Regions from separate parts of the Lysinibacillus sp. NPDC097195 genome, predicted to be linked through region 1. Evidence: riboswitches for the same ligand, from Rfam matches in the RefSeq annotation. Region 1 holds a riboswitch; each other region holds the start of a gene.
What was found. Region 1 has a riboswitch for S-adenosylmethionine ahead of ACIQXI_RS16330 (O-acetylhomoserine aminocarboxypropyltransferase/cysteine synthase family protein). Riboswitches for the same ligand answer to the same signal wherever they lie in the genome.
Positions count from the first base shown of each region.

Region 1 (5,564 bases):
CTTCTTTTACTATAAATCCTTCTTCTTTAGCATAGATAATTTCATTGAAAGCACTATGTCCAAAAGTTTGTTGCCATTTCATTTCAACTGTCGAAAGTAAGTTTTGAATGGACATGTTGTTCACAAAATGCTGACTTTCATTTAATTCATAAATAAAATATGCAGTTATATTTTGTGCACAATAGACATTTCCCATTTCTAACACTCCTTTTCGATCAGTTTTTTAAGTGGGAGTAACTACTGGCTATGTAGCTACTCCCTTTATTCAAAAGTGGGGGAGCACTTATGAAAACAAATGTTTGTTCGTTTGTGTATTACACGGTTTCACTTTGTTCGAGGTTGGTAGCCGAGCGAACATTTAACTTAATTCCTAGTATATAACATGGTATTCACTAAGTCAATAAAACTTATAAAATTACTTGGTATTAATGAAAGCAATAGCCGAATGAGGCTATGAGTAATGTTGCAACGTTATACGCATTACCAAATGAGGCATTTCGAATGAGAAAATACGTTAACGCTACGACACCATCCATTTCTATTTTTATGCTTCTACTGTTTGTTCAGTAGTTGTTACTTGTGCGATAGCTTGCTCTAAATCTGCAATAATATCCTCTACTGCTTCTAGTCCGATTGATAAGCGAATGAGCGACTCGGAAACGCCAGTTTGGATAAGTTCCTCTGCAGATAATTGTTGATGTGTTGTAGATGCCGGGTGAATAATTAATGATTTGGCATCGCCAACGTTTGCAACGTGTGAAAATAATTTTACGTTGTCTATTAATTGACGCCCTGCTTCACGGCCACCTTTAATGCCAAATGTAAGCACTGAACCGAAGCCATTTTTTAAATATTTCTTCGCTAAATCATGGGAAGCAAAATCCTCTAATCCATTATAATTTACATATTCCACAGATGGGTGGTTACGTAAATACTCTGCAACTGCTAACGCATTTTCATTGTGTTTAGGAATTCGCAAATGAAGCGTTTCTAAACCTTGCAATAAGTTAAATGCAGCATCTGCACTTAATGTTGGTCCAAAGTCACGAAGTAATTGTACACGCAGTTTTGTGGCAAATGCAGCCGCTGCAGTATCAATTCCGTAACGTAAACCATGATAAGACGCATCTGGCTCTGTAAAACCAGGGAATCTTCCCTGAGTCCAATCAAATTTCCCAGCATCTACAACGATGCCACCTAACGTGGTACCATGACCGCCAATCCATTTTGTTGCTGAATGTACAACGATATCTGCACCGAAATCGATTGGTGTTGCTCCGTATGGTGAAGCAAATGTGCTATCAATTATTAACGGCAAACCATTGTCATGCGCAATTGTTGCTACTGCTTCAACATCCAGCACTTTTAAACTCGGGTTGCCATAAATTTCAGCGAACACTGCTTTTGTATTCTCATTGATTGCTGAACGGAAATTTTCAGGATTCGTTTCATCTACGAAAATCGTTTTAATACCGTAGTTTGGTAGTGTATTTGCTAATAAGTTATATGTGCCTCCGTATAAAGAGCTTGCTGCTACGATTTCATCCCCTGCTCCTGCAAGATTTAAAATAGAAAATGCGATTGCTGCTGCACCTGATGAAAGTGCTACTGCTGCTGTACCACCTTCTAATAAAGCGACGCGTTTTTCAAATACATCTACAGTCGGGTTTGTAATACGTGTATAAATATTACCCGCTTCTTCTAATGCGAAAAGACGTTGCGCATGAGCAGTGTCTTTAAATACGAAAGCTGTTGAACGATACACTGGTACTGTTCGAGAACCTGTCACTGGGTCAGGCTCTTGACCACCGTGTAATAGTAATGTTTCTGGTTTGAAATTCGACATGTTTTCTTCCTCCTTAGTGGTTTTGACGATGGTACCGGAGATGAGGAGGATTTATGTGTAGAAAACAAAAACCCTCTTCAGTTAAGAAGAGGGTTGCGGTTGCAAGTTTTCCTCCCCTTATCTGCCAGATCCAAGTAAGAATCTGTAGGAATTAGCACCTTAGCAAGTTCGTCACTCACTGGTTGCCGGGCATCATAGGGCCTATTCCCTCCGCCGCTCTTGATAAGAGTATGTGATTCAATTTCCATCGTTGTTACACAGTATAAACATAGACTTTTTTTCTGTCAACAGTAAAAATTATTTTTTTCTGAAACTTCTGTCTGCTCCATTACGTAATAAGAGCACATATACTATATTAAACTTATAAATTGAAAGGAGCATTTGTTAATGGAAAAAGCCATGATATTTTTTATTATGATTGTTATTGGTTATTTAATTGGCTGCATTCATGGCTCTAAAGTGGCACAATTTTTATCAGGTGTAGATTTAAAAAAGGCTGGGCATGGCAATGCCGGTGCCTCCAATGCAACCCTATCGCTCGGCTGGAAATACGGGGTTTTAGTAGCAGTAATTGATATTGGTAAAGGGGTCCTTGCCGTACTCTGTGCCCTCAACTACCTTGCCACACATGCCTCAAACTATACTGATATACAAATGTGGCTCTTAATTTATACAATGGCTGCTAGTGTTATTTTAGGTCATAATTTCCCTTTTCATATGGGCTTCAAAGGTGGCAAAGGGACAGCATCCATTATTGGCATTTTACTTGCCGTCGATTGGAAAGTCGCGTTAATTGCACTTATATTATTTGTTATTTTATCTTTACTAACAAACTATTTAATCATTGGAGTGCTTGAGTTTTATCTTGCTTTTTGTATGGCGACCTATTTATGGATACCTGGCATTGGCCCAACTATTATTTCAATTCTACTGTTATGCTTAGCACTCATCTTGCATATCGAAAATATCAAAAGGCTACTCAATGGTACCGAACCGAAAGTAACATCTGCCTTTAAAAAATCGTTATGAATTAAGATGGGTGCCAGGCACTAAAACAATTTCCATGCTAGGCATGTATTTATGACCTCCAGTAAAAATCCACGTAGACTCCAGCTTAGAACGCACGCAACGTAAGCGCAGACACCTTGCGCGTTAGCGAGGGTTGCGGCTTACTATGTGCCCGCGGAAAGCATCGCCGTAGTGGACAACAAACGCATAACAAAAAGAGTTAGATTGATAGCACTCAATCTAACTCTTTTTAATATATTATTTAGCAAACGATGGATCTAGCATTGTACCGTTCTTCGCTAAATTCACATGCCAAGAAAGTGCTTTTTCTAAAATATGTGGTGTATGATGTCCACCTGTCGCTTCATTCGCTTCGTTAAAGTACGCCCATAACTGTTCTTTATAATCTGGATGCGCACAGTTATCAATAATACGGCCTACACGCTCTTTAGGTGCTAAGCCTCGTAAATCTGCAACGCCTTGCTCTGTGACGATAATATCGACATCGTGTTCAGTATGGTCTACATGCGAAACCATCGGCACGATACTCGAAATTTTGCCGCCTTTTGCATACGATTTCGTTACAAAAATACCTAATCTTGCATTACGAGCAAAATCACCAGAACCACCAATACCGTTCATCATCTTCGTACCTGAAACATGTGTTGAATTGACATTTCCGTAAATATCCAATTCAAGTGCTGTATTGACCGAAATTAAGCCGAGTCGGCGGATAATTTCAGGATAGTTAGAGATTTCCTGTGGGCGTAATACTAATTTATCAGCATATTTTTCAAAATTCCCATAAACGCGGTTTCCTACTTCTTCAGATAGGGTAATAGAAGTAGCAGATGCAAAGCTTACTTTTCCGGCATCCATTAATTCAAATACTGCATCTTGTAGTACTTCTGAATACACTTCTAAATTCTCAAACTCAGAATCTTTGAAGCCTAGTAATACAGCATTTGCTACTGACCCTACTCCTGATTGTATTGGTCGTAAACTCGTAGTTAAACGACCTACTTTAATTTCTTCACGCAAGAAATTCAGTAGGTGACTTGCCATAATGTCCGTTTCTTCATCTGCAGGGACAATTGTCGATGGCGCATCTAAAATATCTGAAATGACAATGCCTTTTACTTTATCTAAATCTAGTGGAATACCAATTGTGCCAAGACGATCTGACGCTTTTAGCATTGGAATTGGATCGCGTTTACCCTGAGGTCCTGGTACAAATATATCATGCACACCTTCTAATGCATCAAGCTGAGCTACGTTTAGTTCGATGATGACTTGGTCTGCTTCTTGCACGAAAATCGGAGAGTTACCAACTGAAGTTGTAGGAATTAATAAGCCGTCTTCTGTAATGGCAGTAGCTTCAATAATCGCAAAATCAATAGGACCAATAATACCTTGACGTACTAGTTCCGCATTGTGTGATAAATGGGCATCCACATATGTGATGTCTCCACTATTAATCTTATTACGAATACCTGAATCAGCTTGGAAAGGGCTACGCTTGCGAATAACACCAGCTTCTGCTAAGTATTGGTCAACTTCTGGCCCAAGAGATGCACCTGTATATACATCTACTTTGAAGCTTTCTGTTTTCGCTTTCTCTACAAGTGCAAGCGGTACCACTTTTACGTCACCCGCACGTGTAAATCCACTCATACCAAGTACCATGCCGTCCTTAATCCAAGATGCTGCTTCTTCTGCTGTTACAACTTTGTTTCGTAACTGTTCATTACGAAGCTTTTTTGCTAACTTTTCATCCATTCCTTATTCCTCCATCCCACTTTTATTTACTTCAACTAGATTATTTGCCCTTGCCATTGGTACACCCAACCAATGTAAAAAAACAGGAGATAAATAACCTGTCGCCATACATAATTTTACACTATTCAGAAGATTTAAGCTATATCTAACAAAATAATTTACTTTACGATGTATTTTTCATTGTTACTATAACGGCAATTACTCTAACACTTTTTGCTATACCGTTGATATCTGCTAGGGCGGTGCTTTTTTGTCGGCACTACGTAAACAAGAAAGAATAGCTTTTTAAAAGTTGTGTCTCATGCTTTGCTAAATGATAAGAAACGTTCTAGATGGAATCTATCATTCGATTTTAGAAAAAAAGCGTGCTATGCTTTTTATAAAATGGGTAAAAGGGGATTTTTAAATGGTAAAAGAATTATTACGTAGTCACTCTTCTGTTCGTATTTATGATGGCAATCCAATATCTAAAGAGATTGTCGAAGATTTAATTGCTACTGCACAAATGGCTGCTACATCTCACTTTGTTCAAGCATATAGCGTAATTTGGGTAACAGACGAGGAGAAAAAAGAGCAACTAGGCTTACTTTCTGGAAATCCACGTCAATACGAAACGTCGGGCGGTGCTTTTGTTTTTTGTGTAGATTTTAAACGACTGCAAATGGCAGGAAAATTAGAGGGCGTTGATATAGTTGCGGATTCTGCAGAGAACGTGCTCGTTGGTGTTGCTGATGTAGCATTATTTGCGCAAAACTTTGTAATTGCGGCTGAATCTATGGGATATGGCATTTGTTATATCGGCGGTGTGCGTAATAAGCCTGAAGAAATTAGTGAATTATTTAATCTGCCTGATTATGTTTTCCCATTGTTCGGATTAACAATCGGTGTTCCAGCTCGACGTAATGAGGTGAAGCCTCGTTTACCAGTTGCA
Region 1 covers NZ_JBIWDP010000003.1:226,609-232,172, forward strand. Annotated here, with positions in the region: gene ACIQXI_RS16325 (hypothetical protein) at 1-196, opposite strand, end outside; gene ACIQXI_RS16330 (O-acetylhomoserine aminocarboxypropyltransferase/cysteine synthase family protein) at 545-1,846, opposite strand; SAM riboswitch class I at 1,961-2,075, opposite strand; gene ACIQXI_RS16335 (glycerol-3-phosphate acyltransferase) at 2,234-2,875, shown strand; gene scpC (succinyl-CoA:acetate CoA-transferase ScpC) at 3,113-4,633, opposite strand; gene chrR (class II chromate reductase ChrR) at 5,040-5,564, shown strand, end outside.

Region 2 (5,564 bases), on a different contig from region 1:
TATTAAGCAGTTGACGGATATGTCCAAGGAAATGGAATCTATTATGAATGTTGTCACGAACATTGCCAATCAAACGAATTTACTTGCTTTAAATGCAGCTATTGAAGCAGCACGTGCTGGAGAAGCGGGGAAAGGTTTTAGTGTTGTAGCAGACGAAGTGCGTAAATTATCTAGTCAAACGAAAGAGTCTGTTACATCTGTCGCAAAATTATTAGAAAAAACAACGGAGCGCACAGATAAGTTAGCTCACTCGCTCCATCATATTCAGTCAGAAGTGGCGTCTGGTGAGGAAAACATGGCTCAAACTGAGGGGCAATTTAACAAAATACTAGATGCTATGACAAAAGCTAAGTGCCAAAATGATCGTATGGAAAAAGAAATTATAGCAGTATCTCAAGTCCTTCATGAGCTTGGGCTAGCATTCAATGAAGTAACCAATTCTGCAGATAAATTAGCTAACGTTGCGCAAAACTTAAACTAATTTATGTTGTGTATTGATATGGGAAAATGTCATTAAAATTAAAGTCCAATAAATTTTATTTTAAAATATCCGCTGTGCTTTCCTTTGGTCGGATAAGAGCTGTCATCTACATGCTCTTGCCACAATTGACGAAAAGCACAGCGGTTTTTTAGTGCTTTTTTTGGTGCCTGGCACGCAAACAATTCTGAATATTGCAGGTGAGTTATCCACAGTGAATTTTGCGAATCAGCACGGCATGTGGGAAGCCATAAACTGCTTGCTTAGCGGGGTTGTAGCTTATCGTGTGTCGTGCAAAGTAATAGGGATTTTGCAATTTAGTAGCTATTAAAGTGACAGGCACGCAAACAATTTGCGGGTTTTTATTTTTAGCTTGGATGAGTTTTGCGAAATTTGTAATGGGTTGAACGTAAATGTTTGGCAAAACAGTTTATACTAATAGGAGATAAATAAAGAAATTAGGGGCGATTCTTCATGGAAACTATTGTTGTATTAGGTGGCGGAATTACCGGTTTATGTACGATGCATTATTTACAGCGACAAGTATTGGAGCATAACATAGATGTGAAATTAGTGCTTGTCGAGAAAAATGCTTACTTAGGTGGTAAGTTACACTCTGTAAATGACCAAGGCTTTATTATGGAAACGGGCGCTGATTCTATTGTTGCCCGTCATAAAGGCGTTATGGAGTTAGTGCAAGAGCTTCAATTTGAACAGGAGCTCGTGTACAACGAAACAGGGATATCTTATATCTATACAAATGACGAGCTACATGCGATACCAGCTGATTCTACGTTCGGCATTCCAATGAGTATAGCTTCACTCGAAGCAAGTACACTTGTATCAGACGCTGGCAAAAAAATTGCCTTACAGGATTTAACGATGCCAAATAATGGCTTCACTAAAGAAAGTTCAATAGGCGAATTTTTGACATATTACTTAGGGGAAGAGTTAGTGCAAAATCAAATTGCACCTGTACTGGCAGGGGTATATTCTGGTGATCTTCATCAACTATCCATTGCTTCGACTTTGCCTTACTTAATCGATTATAAAAATGAATACGGCAGTATTATTAAGGGCTTTGACGCAAATCGCGAACAATTTATGAAAGCTTCCAATAAAAAATTTATTTCATTTAAAAAAGGCTTATCCTCACTAATCGAGCGTCTTGAAGCTACATTAACAGAAGTAGAAATTATTAAAGGCGTAGCAACAACAAGTGTAAAGAGACATGAGGGGCAATATGCAATTACCTTGGCAAACGGTAGGAAGTTGGAGGCAGAGCATGTTGTATTAGCGTTACCTAATGAAGCGGTGCAAAGCTTATTACAGGACCCATCGTTGGATCATTATTTCAATGAATTTACTACAGCTTCTGCGATCACAATTTACCTCGGTTTTGATGTGCCAGATGCAGTGTTGCCGGCAGATGGAACTGGCTTTATTGTGTCACATAATTCGAATGTCCAATGCAATGCTGCAACGTGGACAAGTCGCAAATGGAAGCATACATCTGCTAATAATAAGTTGCTTGTACGACTCTTTTATAAGAGCATTAATCCCGCGTATGAAAAATTACGCTTAATGACTGATGAAGAATTAGCAGCTGTCGCGTTAGACGATGTGAAGAAAAGTTTAGGCATTGATGAACAACCAACTGTCGTAAATGTAGCAAAATGGATTGATCAAATGCCAAAATATGATTTAGCACATCATGAGGCATTAAAAGGTTTAACTGTCGAACTGGCAGAAAAGTATCCAAATTTATCGATAGCTGGATGTTCCTATTTCGGTGTAGGCATTGGTGCTTGCATACAGAATGGTAAACAAGTAGGCGAAGCGCTTGCAAAAAAACTACGATAATTAAATTATCCCAAAATGTTGCGATTCCAGCGGGATCAGCAAGCAATCCGAGGCCCTGGACTGAGCTTGCCCGCGGAAAGCACAACCTGGAGCGATAGCTTACTAGTACCCAGACTTAAAAAGTTGCACCTATAGTGAAATGAAGACAAGGTCATGATGAAATCCATACACAGGTGAAATAAAGCTGAAATAAGTTAATTTTCTGAAGAAATATCCTTTGTTAAGTGAAATAGTCTTGACTCTATCGTCTGTAAACGATATGATTCTTTTAATTATTTGAAAAATTCATACTAAATTCTTATCAAGAGAAGCTGAGGGACTGGCCCGATGACGCTTCAGCAACCAACGTATGTCAGGTGCTAAATCCAGAAGACCACACTGGTCGAAGATGAGAAGGAACAACAATTACGATTCGTTAAAGCCTTCTTTATGTAAAAAGAAGGCTTTTTATATTTTGCGTATAACGAAAGAGAGGGCTACGTTTTATGGGATTGCTAGAAAAATTAAAAACGCATGTGTTAACAGCTGATGGGGCCATTGGTACTGTATTATATGGCTATGGCTTGGAGTATTGCCATGAAGAAATGAATGTGCAGAGACCAGAATTAATCGAAAAAATTCATAGAGAATATATCGCAGCGGGTGCAGATGTGATTCAAACCAATACATATGGAGCCAATGCGATTAAATTAGCGCGCTACGGTTTAGAATCGCGTGTTCAGCAGTTTAATGAGGCCGCTATTACAATTGCAAAACGTGCTGCAGCCGAGGGCGGACAATTTGTCTTAGGTACAATTGGTGGCATCCGTGGTATTCGTAAAAGTGATGCAACTTTAGAGGAAATCTTGGCGACTGTTGAACAGCAAGCGACTGTGTTACTGGCAGGAAATCCTGATGGTCTTTTACTAGAAACGTATTATGATTTCGAAGAACTAAGTGCAACGTTAACAATGTTACGTGCGAAAACAGAACTACCTATCATTGCTCAAGTATCGATGCATGAACCAGGTGTCTTGCAAAATGGTATGGCGTTAAATCAAGCATTACATGAGCTAGAAGCATTGGGTGCAGATGTGGTAGGCGTCAATTGTCGTTTAGGCCCACACCATACAATTCAAGCATTTGAGGGTGTTGAGCTACCTGACAAAGCGTTTATGTCCGCATATCCTAATGCCTCATTGCTAGATTTAGAGGATGGGCGTGTCGTTTATGAGTCAGAAGCAGATTACTTTGGTCGAGCAGCGGTAGCATTACGTGACCAAGGTGTGCGATTAATCGGCGGTTGCTGTGGTACGACACCAAAGCACATAGCAGCGGCAAAAAAATATTTAGAAGAGTTAACACCTGTTGAAGAAAAGTATACAAAGCCCGAAAAAGTTGAAGTTGTACGCGAAGCAGAACCTGCAACATATGAACCGTTGCACGAAAAGGTGAAACGTGAGCGCTCGGTTATCGTGGAGTTAGACACACCAAGACATTTAGAAATTGATGGCTTTATTCAAGGTGCCAAAAAATTATATGAGGCCGGTGCAGATGTCGTGATGATGGCAGATAATTCGCTAGCATCTCCGCGCATTAGTAATGTGGCGATGGGAGCATTGTTGAAGGAAACGCACGGTGTCCGACCGTTAACGCATATTACGTGTCGTGACCGCAATTTAATTGGATTGCAGTCACACTTAATGGGGTTAAATGCGCTGGGCATACATGATATTTTAGCGGTTACAGGCGATCCAACAAAGGTTGGCGACTTCCCAGGTGCGACAAGTGTGTATGATGTTTCATCAATGGAGCTTATTCAACTAATTAAGCAGTTAAATGAAGGGATATCGTTTTCAGGAAAGCCACTTCGAAAAAAAGCAAACTTTTCCGTTGCGGCAGCCTTTAACCCGAATGTGCGTGTATTAGATCGTGCAGTAGCTCGCCTAGAGAAAAAAATCGAACATGGCGCAGATTATTTTATTTCCCAACCTGTATATACGAAAGAAAAAATCATCGAAATTTATGAAGCGACAAAGCATTTAGAAACACCGATTTATATCGGTATAATGCCAGTAACGAGCTATAAGAGCGCAGAATTTTTACACCATGAAGTACCAGGTATTAAATTATCGGACGATGCCCTATCGCGTATGAAGGCATGTGGCGAAGATAAAGAACGTTCAACATTAGAAGGAATTGCAATTGCCAAAGAATTAGTAGAAGTAGCTGCAGAATATTTCAATGGAATTTATTTAATCACACCGTTTTTACGCTATGATATGACGCTGGAGTTAATGAAATATATTGAGCAATTGGATGAACAGAAAAAAGGGGTAAGTATAGATGGCTAAGCACTTGATTGAAGAGCAACTGGAGAAACGAATTTTAATTCTAGATGGCGCTATGGGTACAATGCTTCAAAATGAAAACTTATCAGCAGAGGATTTTGGTGGCGAAGAGCTCGACGGTTGTAACGAAAATCTTGTACTAACTAGACCGGATGTGCTTGAAAAGATTCACCGAAAATATTTAGATGCTGGAGCGGATATTATTTGTACAAATACGTTTGGCGGTACGCCACTCGTATTAAATGAATACGATCTTGGGGCTAAGGCAGAAGAAATAAATAAACGGGCAGTGGAAATTGCGCGTAAAGTAGTCGACGAAGTTTCTACGCCAGAATGGCCTCGCTTTGTAGCGGGGGCAATGGGGCCAACGACGAAAACATTATCCGTAACTGGCGGTATTACATTTGATGAGCTGGAAGAGAACTTTTATGTGCAAGCAAAGGCGCTCATTGAAGCGGGTTCAGATGTACTGCTTCTTGAAACGAGTCAGGATATGCTCAATGTGAAAGCGGGTACGCTTGGTGTTTCACGTGCCTTTGAAGAAACAGGCAAAGAGCTACCAGTGATGATTTCCGGTACGATTGAGCCAATGGGGACAACATTAGCAGGGCAAACAATTGATGCTTTTTACATATCAATCGAGCATATTAAGCCACTGTCAGTTGGCTTAAACTGTGCGACAGGTCCAGAATTTATGACAGACCATATTCGGTCATTAGCAGAGCTTTCTACAGGTTATATTAGCTGTTATCCTAATGCTGGTTTGCCTGATGAGGAAGGATGCTACCATGAATCACCAGAGTCCTTATCTCAAAAATTAAAAGGCTTTGCCGAAAAAGGCTGGCTAAATATTGTCGGAGGCTGTTGTGGTACGACGCCGGCCCATATTGCAG
Region 2 covers NZ_JBIWDP010000009.1:43,282-48,845, forward strand. Annotated here, with positions in the region: gene ACIQXI_RS21135 (protoglobin domain-containing protein) at 1-481, shown strand, start outside; gene hemG (protoporphyrinogen oxidase) at 953-2,341, shown strand; SAM riboswitch class I at 2,637-2,736, shown strand; gene ACIQXI_RS21145 (bifunctional homocysteine S-methyltransferase/methylenetetrahydrofolate reductase) at 2,827-4,674, shown strand; gene metH (methionine synthase) at 4,667-5,564, shown strand, end outside.
Region 2: it holds a riboswitch for S-adenosylmethionine, as region 1 does, so the genes downstream of both, ACIQXI_RS21145 (bifunctional homocysteine S-methyltransferase/methylenetetrahydrofolate reductase) here and ACIQXI_RS16330 (O-acetylhomoserine aminocarboxypropyltransferase/cysteine synthase family protein) in region 1, are expected to answer to the same signal.

Region 3 (5,564 bases), on a different contig from region 1:
ATGAGCATAAATGGTTATGTACAATTCATAAGCGTCGTGGAGTGGAAGTACCAGGTGGGAAGGTAGAACCTGGTGAAACATTAGAACAAGCCGCTGTGCGAGAAGTATATGAAGAGACTGGCGTGCATGTGAAAAATCTTCGTTGGTTTGCAGAATACGCTGTTCACGGAGAAGTACTGTTTTGTAAAACAGTGTTCACTGCGCAATTTGTTAGTCAGGACAAGGTAGCGTTTGATTTAGAGACAGCGGGTATGGTCTGGCTCACTGATGAAGAATTTGCCAACCATCCAAATTTAAGCTTTCATATGAAGGATGAAGGCATGCTAAAAATGCTAGAGGAGCTGAAGCACGTTGACAATCAATGGTGAAATTGTTGAAAAACGTCCATACCCTTCACCAAATCCAGCTATTCGCTTAACGGAAATAACTTATGTATCACTTGGATTACGGGTCAAAGGCTTATTAGCGGAGCCTAAAGCAGAAGGTACATATGATGGTATTTTATATTTACGTGGTGGGATGCAAAGCATCGGTATGGTGAGGCCAGCGCGGATTGCACAGTTTGCCGCTCAAGGCTTTATCGTTTTTGCCCCTTACTATCGAGGGAATCGCGGTGGGGAAGGACGAGATGAATTTGCAGGACAGGATCGATATGATGCAGTACATGGAGTTGATGTATTAAAGCAGTTTTGCAATGATCATATTCATGTGTTTGGCTTTTCTCGCGGCGGTATTATGGCACTGTGGACAGCCATTTTGCGTAAGGATATCACATCGGTTGTTTCTTGGGCTGGTGTCTCTGATGCAACAGCTACCTATTGGGAACGTGCCGATATGCGTCGCATGATGAAACGTGTCATTGGGGGAACGCCTAATCGTGTACCGGAAGCTTATGATGCACGCACACCTTTATTTGAAATTGACCAGATTACAGCACCGGTACTTATTATTCACGGCTATCGGGATGAAAATGTTGATATTGAGCATGCAAGACAATTAGCATTTTACTTAGAGGATGCCAACAAAAAATATGAAACTTGGTATGATTACCGATTTGCACACCAGTACCCACCTGCGCAAAATCGTGAAACGGTGCGAGCATTGTGCGAATGGATGAAAAAACAGTAACCCGCTGAATTGTATGAGTGCCTGGCACTTTATGAGGCTCTAAATAATAAAAATCCAGGGTTCGTTCTGTGGCTGCAAGATAAGATGAAACCTTGTTATACTTGGTTTATTGCATCTGGTATCTTGGACATTGCCACAGAAATTACAGTGGATTTTTACTAATTTAGTATTGGGAATTGTGTGAGTGCCAGGCACCTTTTATTGGCACTTTTTATTTTACGTAGTTGCTTAAGAAAGATTGAATTGTTTCCCAGTAGGTTGTGCCTGCAACACTTTCAGCGCGCCCGTGTCCAGCACCTTCAACAAGAAGTTTTTCTTTTGGCACATTGGCCGCTTCAAATACTTCATCAAGCATAGAAGAAGGGACAAATGTGTCGTCACTGCCGTGTATAAATAGCATTGGTGTTTGTGATTTAGCCACCTGTTTAACTGTATCAGCTTCGCCAAGTGTATAGTCAGCTTTCATTTTTGTTACAGCTGATGCAAAATACATAATTGGAAAGGCTGGTAAATGGAAGATGGCTTTTAGTTGATATGAAAATTCTCCCCAAACAGAAGCATAACCACAATCTTCAATAATTGCTTTGACATTGGAAGGGAGTTTTTCGCCTGATGCCATCATGACAGTAGCACCTCCCATTGAAACCCCATAAAGAACAATTTCTGCATCATTTTGTGATTGAACAGTGTTGTCTATCCATGACACGACATCGAGTCGATCATGCCAGCCCATTCCAATATAGTCTCCCTCACTTTTTCCATGACCTCTTGCATCGGGAATGAGTACATTATAGCCCATATCATAAAAGTGTTTTGCATACTTAGTCATTTGTAAACCATCACTGGAATAACCATGGAAAATAAGGGCCCATTTATTTGTTTTATTTTCATTTAGAAGGGAATAGGCATGTAGCTTAAGTTGATCGACTGATTGTATAGTTGTTTCTTCATAATGACTGTTAAACCATTTTTCACGTGCCTCATTCTCTTTCACTTCTTTCGGGTTTGTAGCAATTAAATTATGTGGTGCATCGAGAACAGCTGATTTATCAGATTTTGGATTTAACGCTAGGTTATAAAAATAATTGCCAGCAATAAAACCAGCCCCAATAAACAAGATGATTAATGACATGACGACACCTATTAATATTTTGTATTTTTTGTTCATATGTATCCTCCTAAACCATCTATAATAGTGTTATTTTTATAGAAGAGGGGTAAAGAAAAAGGGAACGAATAAATCGTTCCCTTCGGCACAACATTATTTTAATGGACCACCAAGTTTAGTGATTGCTTCAGAAACATTTGAGAATTTCTTGAAGTTGTCATTGAATAAAGCAGCAAGTTCAGCAGCTTTCACATCGTAAGCGGCTTTGTCTGCCCATGCATCGCGCGGGTTTAGCACTTCTGATGGTACACCTTCAACTGCTGTCGGAATGTGTAAGCCGAATACAGCATCTTGAGTCGTTTCCACATTATTTAGTTTGCCATCGATTGCAGCACGTACCATTGTACGAGTGTATGAAAGTTTCATACGGCTACCTGTACCGTATTCGCCACCAGTCCAACCAGTGTTTACTAAGAATACTTGTGCGCCGTGCTCGTCGATTTTTTGCCCTAACATTTCAGCATAAACCGTTGCTGGAAGTGGAAGGAATGGAGAACCGAAGCATGTAGAGAATACTGGTTCTGGCTCTGTTACACCACGTTCAGTACCTGCAAGTTTCGAAGTGAAACCACTTAGGAAGTGATACATTGCTTGTTCTTTTGTTAATTTACTGATTGGAGGTAAAACGCCAAATGCATCCGCTGTTAAGAAGATGATTGTTTTTGGATGACCTGCAACAGATGGATCAACGATATTTTCAATAAATTGAATTGGGTAAGCAACACGTGTGTTTTCTGTTAATGAACCATCATCGTAGTCACAAACTCGTGTTTCAGGATCTACAGCTACGTTTTCTAGAACAGAACCGAAGCGGATTGCGTTGTAGATTTCTGGTTCTTTTTCAGCAGAAAGGTTGATTGTTTTTGCATAGCAACCGCCTTCAATGTTGAATACGCCATTGTCTGACCAGCCGTGCTCATCATCACCGATTAATTTACGGTCAGGATCAGCTGATAATGTTGTTTTACCAGTACCTGATAAACCGAAGAATAATGCCACATCGCCAGCTTCACCTACGTTTGCTGAACAGTGCATAGATAGGATGCCTTGTTGAGGTAATAGGTAGTTCATAATACCGAAAATAGATTTTTTCATTTCACCAGCGTATTCAGTGCCACCGATTAAGATAATTTTCTTTTCAAGTGATACAATGATGAATGTTTCAGAAGCTGTACCATCAACAGCTGGATCAGCTTTAAAGTTAGGAGCTGAGATAACTGTGAAGTCAGCCACATGAGAAGCTAATTCTTCTTTAGTTGGACGGATAAATAATTGATGGGCGAAAAGATTGTGCCATGCATATTCATTGATTACTTGGATGCTTAATTGTGAATCTTTGTCAGCACCTGCAAAGCCTTTGAATACGAATAATTCGTCACGTTCTTTTAAGTATTTAACTACTTTTACATATAAGTTATCAAACACTTCGGAAGAAATTGGTTGGTTTACTTTTCCCCAGTCAATTTGATCTTTTGTGCTTTCTTCTTCTACCGTATATTTATCTTTAGGTGAACGACCAGTGTATTTGCCAGTTTCTGCACGAACTGCGCCATCTACTGTTAACATAGCCTCACCACGAGATGTAGCTTTTTCCGCTAATTGTGGTACTGAAAGTTGAACGTTAATGTTCCCGCCGTTTAATAATTCCTTCAGTTCGTTTGCAATTTCTACTGAATTCATCGATTAAATACCATCCTTTTTTATAATATTCCCTCGTTATGAAGGAGTTTTTCTTAATTTCAAAAATAGTATAACACAATTGCCTTAATAATCTATACTAATTCAAAAATTATTTTCGAGTTTTGAATACTTTTCTGCAAAATGTCATAAAATAATTGACAACGTTCGACCTTTTACGTAAGATGGGAAATTGAACGGATACTCTTATCCCGAGCTGGTGGAGGGTCAGGCCCTGTGAAACCCGGCAACCTGCATGAACTATTCACGACATGCGCTGGTGCCAACCTGATGCAAGGGGATAACCCTTGAACGATAAGAGTGAAAGGTTATGAAGTCATTATTCCTTTCCTCATGTACAGTACGTGAGAAAAGGATTTTTTTTATTTTCATAATGAATGTAAAGGTAAGTATATACAATTCTTTCCTTATTATAATGACGGATCTTTCGAAATCCTCATGTTAAAAGCAACAACGGCTTGGAAGTTCAATCCTTTAGGAGCGAACTTGACATGGGTAATGAGTACCGTATTCATTTCGCAAATGTTATTTGTAAGAGTAATAGGAGGAAAACTAAATGACAAACCGTCGATTGTTTACATCAGAAAGCGTAACAGAAGGACATCCAGACAAAATTTGTGACCAAATTTCGGATGCAATTTTAGATGCTATTTTAAAGGAAGATCCAAATGCACGTGTAGCGTGTGAAACAACTGTCACAACTGGATTAGTATTAGTAGCAGGGGAAATTACTACTTCTACTTATGTAGATATTAAAGGTATTGTGCGTGATACTGTAGCAGAAATCGGCTATACACGCGGCAAATACGGCTTTGATGCTGAAAACTTAGCAGTACTAGTAGCAATTGGTGAACAATCACCGGATATTGCTCAAGGTGTGGACCAAGCTTTAGAAGCACGTGAAGGCTCAATGACAGATGCAGATATCGAAGCAATTGGCGCAGGTGACCAAGGGTTAATGTTTGGTTACGCATGTAATGAAACACCTGAATTAATGCCTTTACCAATTAGTTTAGCGCATAAATTAGCACGTCGTTTAACAGAAGTACGTAAATCAGGTGAATTAGCATATTTACGTCCAGATGGTAAAACACAAGTGACAATCGAGTATGATGAAAATAACATTCCAGTTCGTGTGGATACAATTGTTATTTCGACGCAACATGATGAAGAAGCAACTCTAGAGCAAATTCAAGCAGATTTAAAAGCATTCGTCATTGCACCAGTAGTACCTAATGAATTATTAGATGCTGAAACGAAATATTTCATTAACCCAACTGGCCGTTTTGTTATTGGTGGTCCAAAAGGGGATGCTGGACTAACTGGTCGTAAAATCATCGTGGATACATACGGTGGTTATGCGCGCCATGGTGGTGGTGCCTTCTCAGGTAAGGACGCTACAAAAGTAGACCGTTCAGCTGCTTATGCAGCACGTTATGTGGCGAAAAATATCGTTGCTGCTGGTTTAGCAGAACGTGCTGAAGTACAGCTTGCTTATGCAATTGGTGTAGCACAACCAGTATCCATTGCTGTTGATACATTTGGTACTGGTAAAGTAAGTGAAAGCGAC
Region 3 covers NZ_JBIWDP010000001.1:17,048-22,611, forward strand. Annotated here, with positions in the region: gene ACIQXI_RS00125 (NUDIX domain-containing protein) at 1-368, shown strand, start outside; gene ACIQXI_RS00130 (alpha/beta hydrolase family protein) at 352-1,128, shown strand; gene ACIQXI_RS00135 (alpha/beta hydrolase) at 1,340-2,296, opposite strand; gene pckA (phosphoenolpyruvate carboxykinase (ATP)) at 2,390-3,976, opposite strand; SAM riboswitch class I at 4,178-4,295, shown strand; gene metK (methionine adenosyltransferase) at 4,551-5,564, shown strand, end outside.
Region 3: it holds a riboswitch for S-adenosylmethionine, as region 1 does, so the genes downstream of both, metK (methionine adenosyltransferase) here and ACIQXI_RS16330 (O-acetylhomoserine aminocarboxypropyltransferase/cysteine synthase family protein) in region 1, are expected to answer to the same signal.

Region 4 (5,564 bases), on a different contig from region 1:
AAACCTGCTGTTGCACTATGATAGGCCGTATATAATTGATCGATTAGGTGTAACTCTGTATCATATTCATAGTTTTTGGAAGTGATATCATAATATTTCGGATAATAACCCGCTTCCGCTTTGGGTGCATTCGCTAATATAGCTAATTGTTGTTTTAGTTGGGCTTTCGAGATGAGTTTATATTGTCGCATCTGTAAAAGAGCGGAAGGCATAATATAGCTTAATGTTAGGTTTGTAGCTTGTTGATGGGTATGGACATCTACATAATCAACAAATGTATTTTCTAGCATTCCGTATTTCACAAGATTTTTACCTAATGCCTTGCCTAATGCAATATAACGCTTATCATGCCATTTTTCGCCTGCTCCTATTAGCGCTTGAATAATTCTAAAATCATCAATCAGTGCGTTAACAGACGCTTGTTTTTTTCCGTCAAGTCGCCACACTATAAATTCTTTTTCTAAAAAATAAGCATTTATTACCTCAAATTGCTCATTAAAACGAACTTGATCATCCTTTTCTAGTAAGTAAGTCAACCATAATCCTACTGATTCAGATAAAAATACATTTTTTTGTTGCGTTAAATCCGTACGTAATAGGTCATCTTTTGTCATAAGTTTATCGATAACAAACTCCTCTGTAGATGAAATCGGTTGCTTTATTATCTTGTCACTTCCTTGTGAACAACTCATCAACACAAAAACAAGGATAACTATAACTAAAAGACCACCCTTAAACTTCTTTGTTATAATATTCCACCTCCATTAGGACTAAAAAACGAAATTTCCTATATTAATTATCGAAACATATTATAACAGTAAGCATATTAAATAAATCTAAACAATTTCTAAACAATTCGGGAAAGGCTGTGATCTTAGAAATTATTATCCCCCAAAAAAAATAGTACAAACCATTTTCATGGCTTGTACTATTTTTTACTTGCGTAATAAAATATTATTTAGCTGGAAGAACTGAACCTTTCCATTCATCCATAATAAAGTCTTGAATTTCTTTCGATTTTAATACTTCTACTAGTTTTTTAATTTCTGGTTTATTTTCATCACCAGCACGTACAGCAATAATATTTACATATGGAGATTCTTGACTATCTTCAAGTGCAATAGAATCCTCGATTGGGTTAATACCATTGTCAATTGCATAGTTTGAGTTGATAAGAACGGCATCGCCTTCTTCATTTTCGTACATTTGCACAAGTAATTCTGGTGCAGTATTGGCATCGAATTTAAAGTCTTTTGGATTTTCTACAATATCTTTAATTTCTGCTGCTGTTTTGTCGATACCTTCTTTTAATTTAATTAAGCCTTTTGCTTCTAATAATGACAGCATACGACCGTGGTCTGTAACTGAGTTTGATAATAAAATTGTCGCACCTTTAGGTAGCTCTTCAAGAGATTTATATTTTTTAGAGTAAATACCGATTGGCTCGATATGAATTTCACCAGCAATGGCGAAATCATAGCCATTATCTTTTATTTGCTGATTAAAGTACGGAATGTGTTGGAAATAGTTTGCGTCAATATCACCAGAATCTAAATTTTGGTTAGGTAGTATATAATCTTGGTATGGTTCAATTTCTAAATCAATACCTTCTTTAGCTAAAATCGGTTTTGCTTTTTCTAAAATTACTGCGTGAGGTGTGTTCGATGCACCAATTTTTAATGTTACGTTTTCTGCTGTATCTGCACTACCTTCTGTTTTATCGCCAGAACCTGCTTCGTCTTTGTTACCAGCACCACAAGCTGCTAAAGCAAGTACAAGTACTGATAATAATAACCCTGCTAATAACTTCTTCATTTGTCTACACTCCCTTTAATAAGTTCAATATGTTAGCGGTCAATAACCGGTGTAACCTGTTTAACGTTTGTCCGTTTTCGTTGTAATCATATCGCCAATCCATTGGATGATAAATACAACTACTAAGATCAAAATAGTTGCCATTAATGTCACATCTTGGCGATTGCGTTGGAAGCCATCTAAGAATGCTAAGTTTCCTAGACCACCAGCGCCGATAATACCAGCCATCGCCGTATAGCCAACAAGTGCTACAGCTGTAACTGTAATTCCTGAAATAAGTGCCGGTAATGATTCTGGAATAAGCACTTTCCATATAATCGTAGATGTTTTAGCACCCATCGAGCGTGCCGCTTCAATAACACCTTTATCAATTTCTCGTAATGCAATTAAAACCATTCGCGCATAAAATGGTGCAGCACCGATAATGAGTGCAGGTAGAGCTGCATTTGCTCCTCGAATTGTCCCAAGTAAAAACTTTGTAAATGGTATTAATAAAATAATTAATACGATAAATGGTATTGATCGGAATATATTGACGACCGATCCTGTTAAAAAGTTAACCATCTTATTTGCCCATAGTTGGTTGGGACTTGTTAAAAAGAGGATTATGCCAATGGCTAAACCAAGGATAAATGTGACGACTGTGGACAGCGTAGTCATATAAAGTGTTTCATATGTTGCGGACCACATTTTTTCCCAATCGACATTCGGAAATAGACTAGTTAGCATTTGCAATCACCTCCGTTTGTACTTCAACTGTATTTAAATAACTTAAAGCTGCAGCTACATTTACCTCTGTGCCATCAATTTGCACAATTAATGTGCCATATGCGCCGTTTTTCGTTTGCGAAATATTGCCATGGACAATACTTATTTCTACATCAAACTGCTTCACTAAATGTGATATAACCGGCTGTTCTGTTTTTTCACCTACAAAAACAAGCTTCACAAGTTGTCCTGTCGGATAATTTATTCTTAGCTGTGCCACTGTCTCCTGCGTTTCCTTATTATCGGTAATTTGAGAAACGAATTTTTTCGTAATGGCTGCCTGCGGAGCTTGGAACACCTGCAATACTTCACCGCGCTCTACTATTTCCCCAGCTTCCATTACCGCCACACGATGACAAATTTTGCGGATAACATGCATTTCATGGGTAATTAACACAATAGTTAAGCCTAAACGCTCGTTAATATCAACCAGAAGATCAAGAATCGCATCCGTTGTTTCAGGATCCAGTGCTGATGTCGCTTCATCACATAATAATACTTCTGGATTATTAGCAAGCGCTCGTGCTATCCCAACACGTTGCTTTTGACCACCTGATAGCTGTGAAGGATACGCCTTGTCACGACCTTCTAATCCAACAAGTGCAATAAGCTCTTTGACGCGTGCCTCTCGCTCTTTCTTTGCAACCCCTGCAATTTCTAACGGGAAGGCTATGTTTTCTGCAACAGTTCTAGACCAAAGTAAGTTAAAATGTTGGAAAATCATACTTACTTTTTGTCTGGCATCACGTAACTTTTGACCTCTAATAGAAGAAAATTCTTGGTTGTTAACTTTCACGGTACCTGTTGTTGGCTTTTCTAAACCGTTTAATAAACGAATCATCGTACTTTTACCAGCGCCACTATAGCCGATAATGCCAAAAATTTCACCTTTGTTTATCGTAAGATTGACATCTTTGACAGCAGTTAATTCGCCATTTGCGGTTTTGTATTTCTTCGTTATATTTTGCAGCTGTATCATAGCGAATACTCCTTTTCTTATATAAAAAACCCCTTCACTCATGGACAAGTAGAAGGGGTCACGTACTTTTATACGCTAAACCGTTCTCTCATCTTTCAAAGATAAATCTTTGAGTGATTTGGCACCTTTTCACATACGTGATGGTTGCCGGGCTTCATAGGGCACTTCCCTCCGCCACTCTTTATAAGAGTTCGATATATTTAATGTTTTTTAATATATTTGTTACTTTACCACGCTAGCAAAGTTCAGTCAATTGATTTTTTTAACAATTCGTATAAAAATGGTACGGATTGAAAAGCATACACTTTTTCGCTCACTTTACCGCCATCACTAACGAGTAAACAAGGGACACTTTCGATTTGATAATCATAAGCGATTTGCTCTAAAAAATTAATATTTGCCTTGCCGATTTGAAGCTGTGGCAATAACTGGTCAATAATATCCATCATTTTGGATGCGACGGCACATGTTCCGCACATCGGTGTATATAAATAAAAGGCAGTTTTTTCACCAGACTTTACAGCCGTTTCCCACTGCTCTTTTGTCCATTCTTCCATTGTTTCACGCAACCTTATAAAATATATTCATTATGGATGGAAAAATGCGCGCGCAATAAAATTGTTGCAAGCACTTTCCTCGGTGTTGTTTCTACTTCTTTATAAGTAGGCATTGTCCGTAGATGCTCCGCCTCTGGATAATGTCTGTCCATTAATGCTCGGAGTTTATCTCCAGATGCATCTGCGTCAAAAAATGTATATAGCTCACAGCCCTCATATGGGTCGAGTAATTCTTCTAGCTGATGCACACCAATTGTTCCATTCGTACAAAGTATTGTAACATCTTCACTCAAAATAGGTTCAATTTGAAGCTTATCCGAACGGCCTTCCACGATTAAACATTTCCCTTCGAACATCACGCCACCCCCATTTAGACAGTTATCTTACTATGCTAAGACCTACATGTTTGCAGCTTTGCCATTTGGACAATATTACTATTCATTATACCGGCTAGGCACTAAAATATTTAGCTCTCTAAATACTTAAATCGTTTACTAGCTGAATAAAACGAACCGATTATATAATAAAAAACGCCGGTATGTTGTCCGACGTTTTTCTATTATAGGCTTGTTTATTCTGCAATTAATTCTTCGTATTGTTCTGCAGTCATAAGGTTTTCAATCTCTGATGCATCAGCAGGCTCGACTACGATCATCCATGCTTTTTCATATGGTGATTCATTTACGAACTCTGGGCTATCTTCTAAGTCTGCATTTACTTCCACTACAGTACCTGAAATTGGTGCGTATAATTCTGATACAGTTTTAACTGATTCTACGCTTCCGAATGGATCATCTGTTTTGATCTCGTCGCCAACTTGTGGAAGCTCAACGAAAACGATATCTCCTAATTCTGATTGTGCAAAATGTGAAATACCGATACGTACTTTACCATCTTCTAATTTTACCCATTCGTGTTCTTCAGAGTAACGTAAGTCTTTAGGTGTGCTCATGCCAAAAACCCCTCCATAAATATGTAATATATTCACTTTCAGTGTGCCATACTTCTTTCATAAAAACAAGGATAAAAGCAGTTAATTCCAAGCTTGTTCAAATTCTGTTTCTTTAAAACCTAACGTTACTTTTTTTCCATCCGTCACAATTGGGCGTTTAATCAACATTCCGTCAGAAGCAAGTAATGCAAGTTGTTCATCTTCAGGCATTTCCGCCAGTTTATCCTTCAACCCAAGCTCACGATATTTCATGCCAGATGTGTTAAAAAACTTCTTTAGCGGCTGTCCGCTCGCTTGCCAAATAGCCTTCAATTGTTCTTTCGTAGGTGCTTGTTCAACGATGTGTACCTCTTCGTATGAAACGCCATTGTCGTTTAACCACTTCTGAGCTTTTTTACAAGTTGTACATTTAGGATAATGGATTAATTGAATCATATTTGTAGGCTCCTCTGCTATCATTTCCTGTAGTATACCATCATCCCTAGCATGAGCC
Region 4 covers NZ_JBIWDP010000002.1:255,118-260,681, reverse strand. Annotated here, with positions in the region: gene ACIQXI_RS14750 (hypothetical protein) at 1-692, opposite strand, end outside; gene ACIQXI_RS14745 (MetQ/NlpA family ABC transporter substrate-binding protein) at 955-1,815, opposite strand; gene ACIQXI_RS14740 (methionine ABC transporter permease) at 1,876-2,544, opposite strand; gene ACIQXI_RS14735 (methionine ABC transporter ATP-binding protein) at 2,534-3,562, opposite strand; SAM riboswitch class I at 3,648-3,752, opposite strand; gene ACIQXI_RS14730 (thioredoxin family protein) at 3,808-4,119, opposite strand; gene ACIQXI_RS14725 (toprim domain-containing protein) at 4,134-4,475, opposite strand; gene gcvH (glycine cleavage system protein GcvH) at 4,691-5,071, opposite strand; gene ACIQXI_RS14715 (arsenate reductase family protein) at 5,153-5,506, opposite strand.
Region 4: it holds a riboswitch for S-adenosylmethionine, as region 1 does, so the genes downstream of both, ACIQXI_RS14735 (methionine ABC transporter ATP-binding protein) here and ACIQXI_RS16330 (O-acetylhomoserine aminocarboxypropyltransferase/cysteine synthase family protein) in region 1, are expected to answer to the same signal.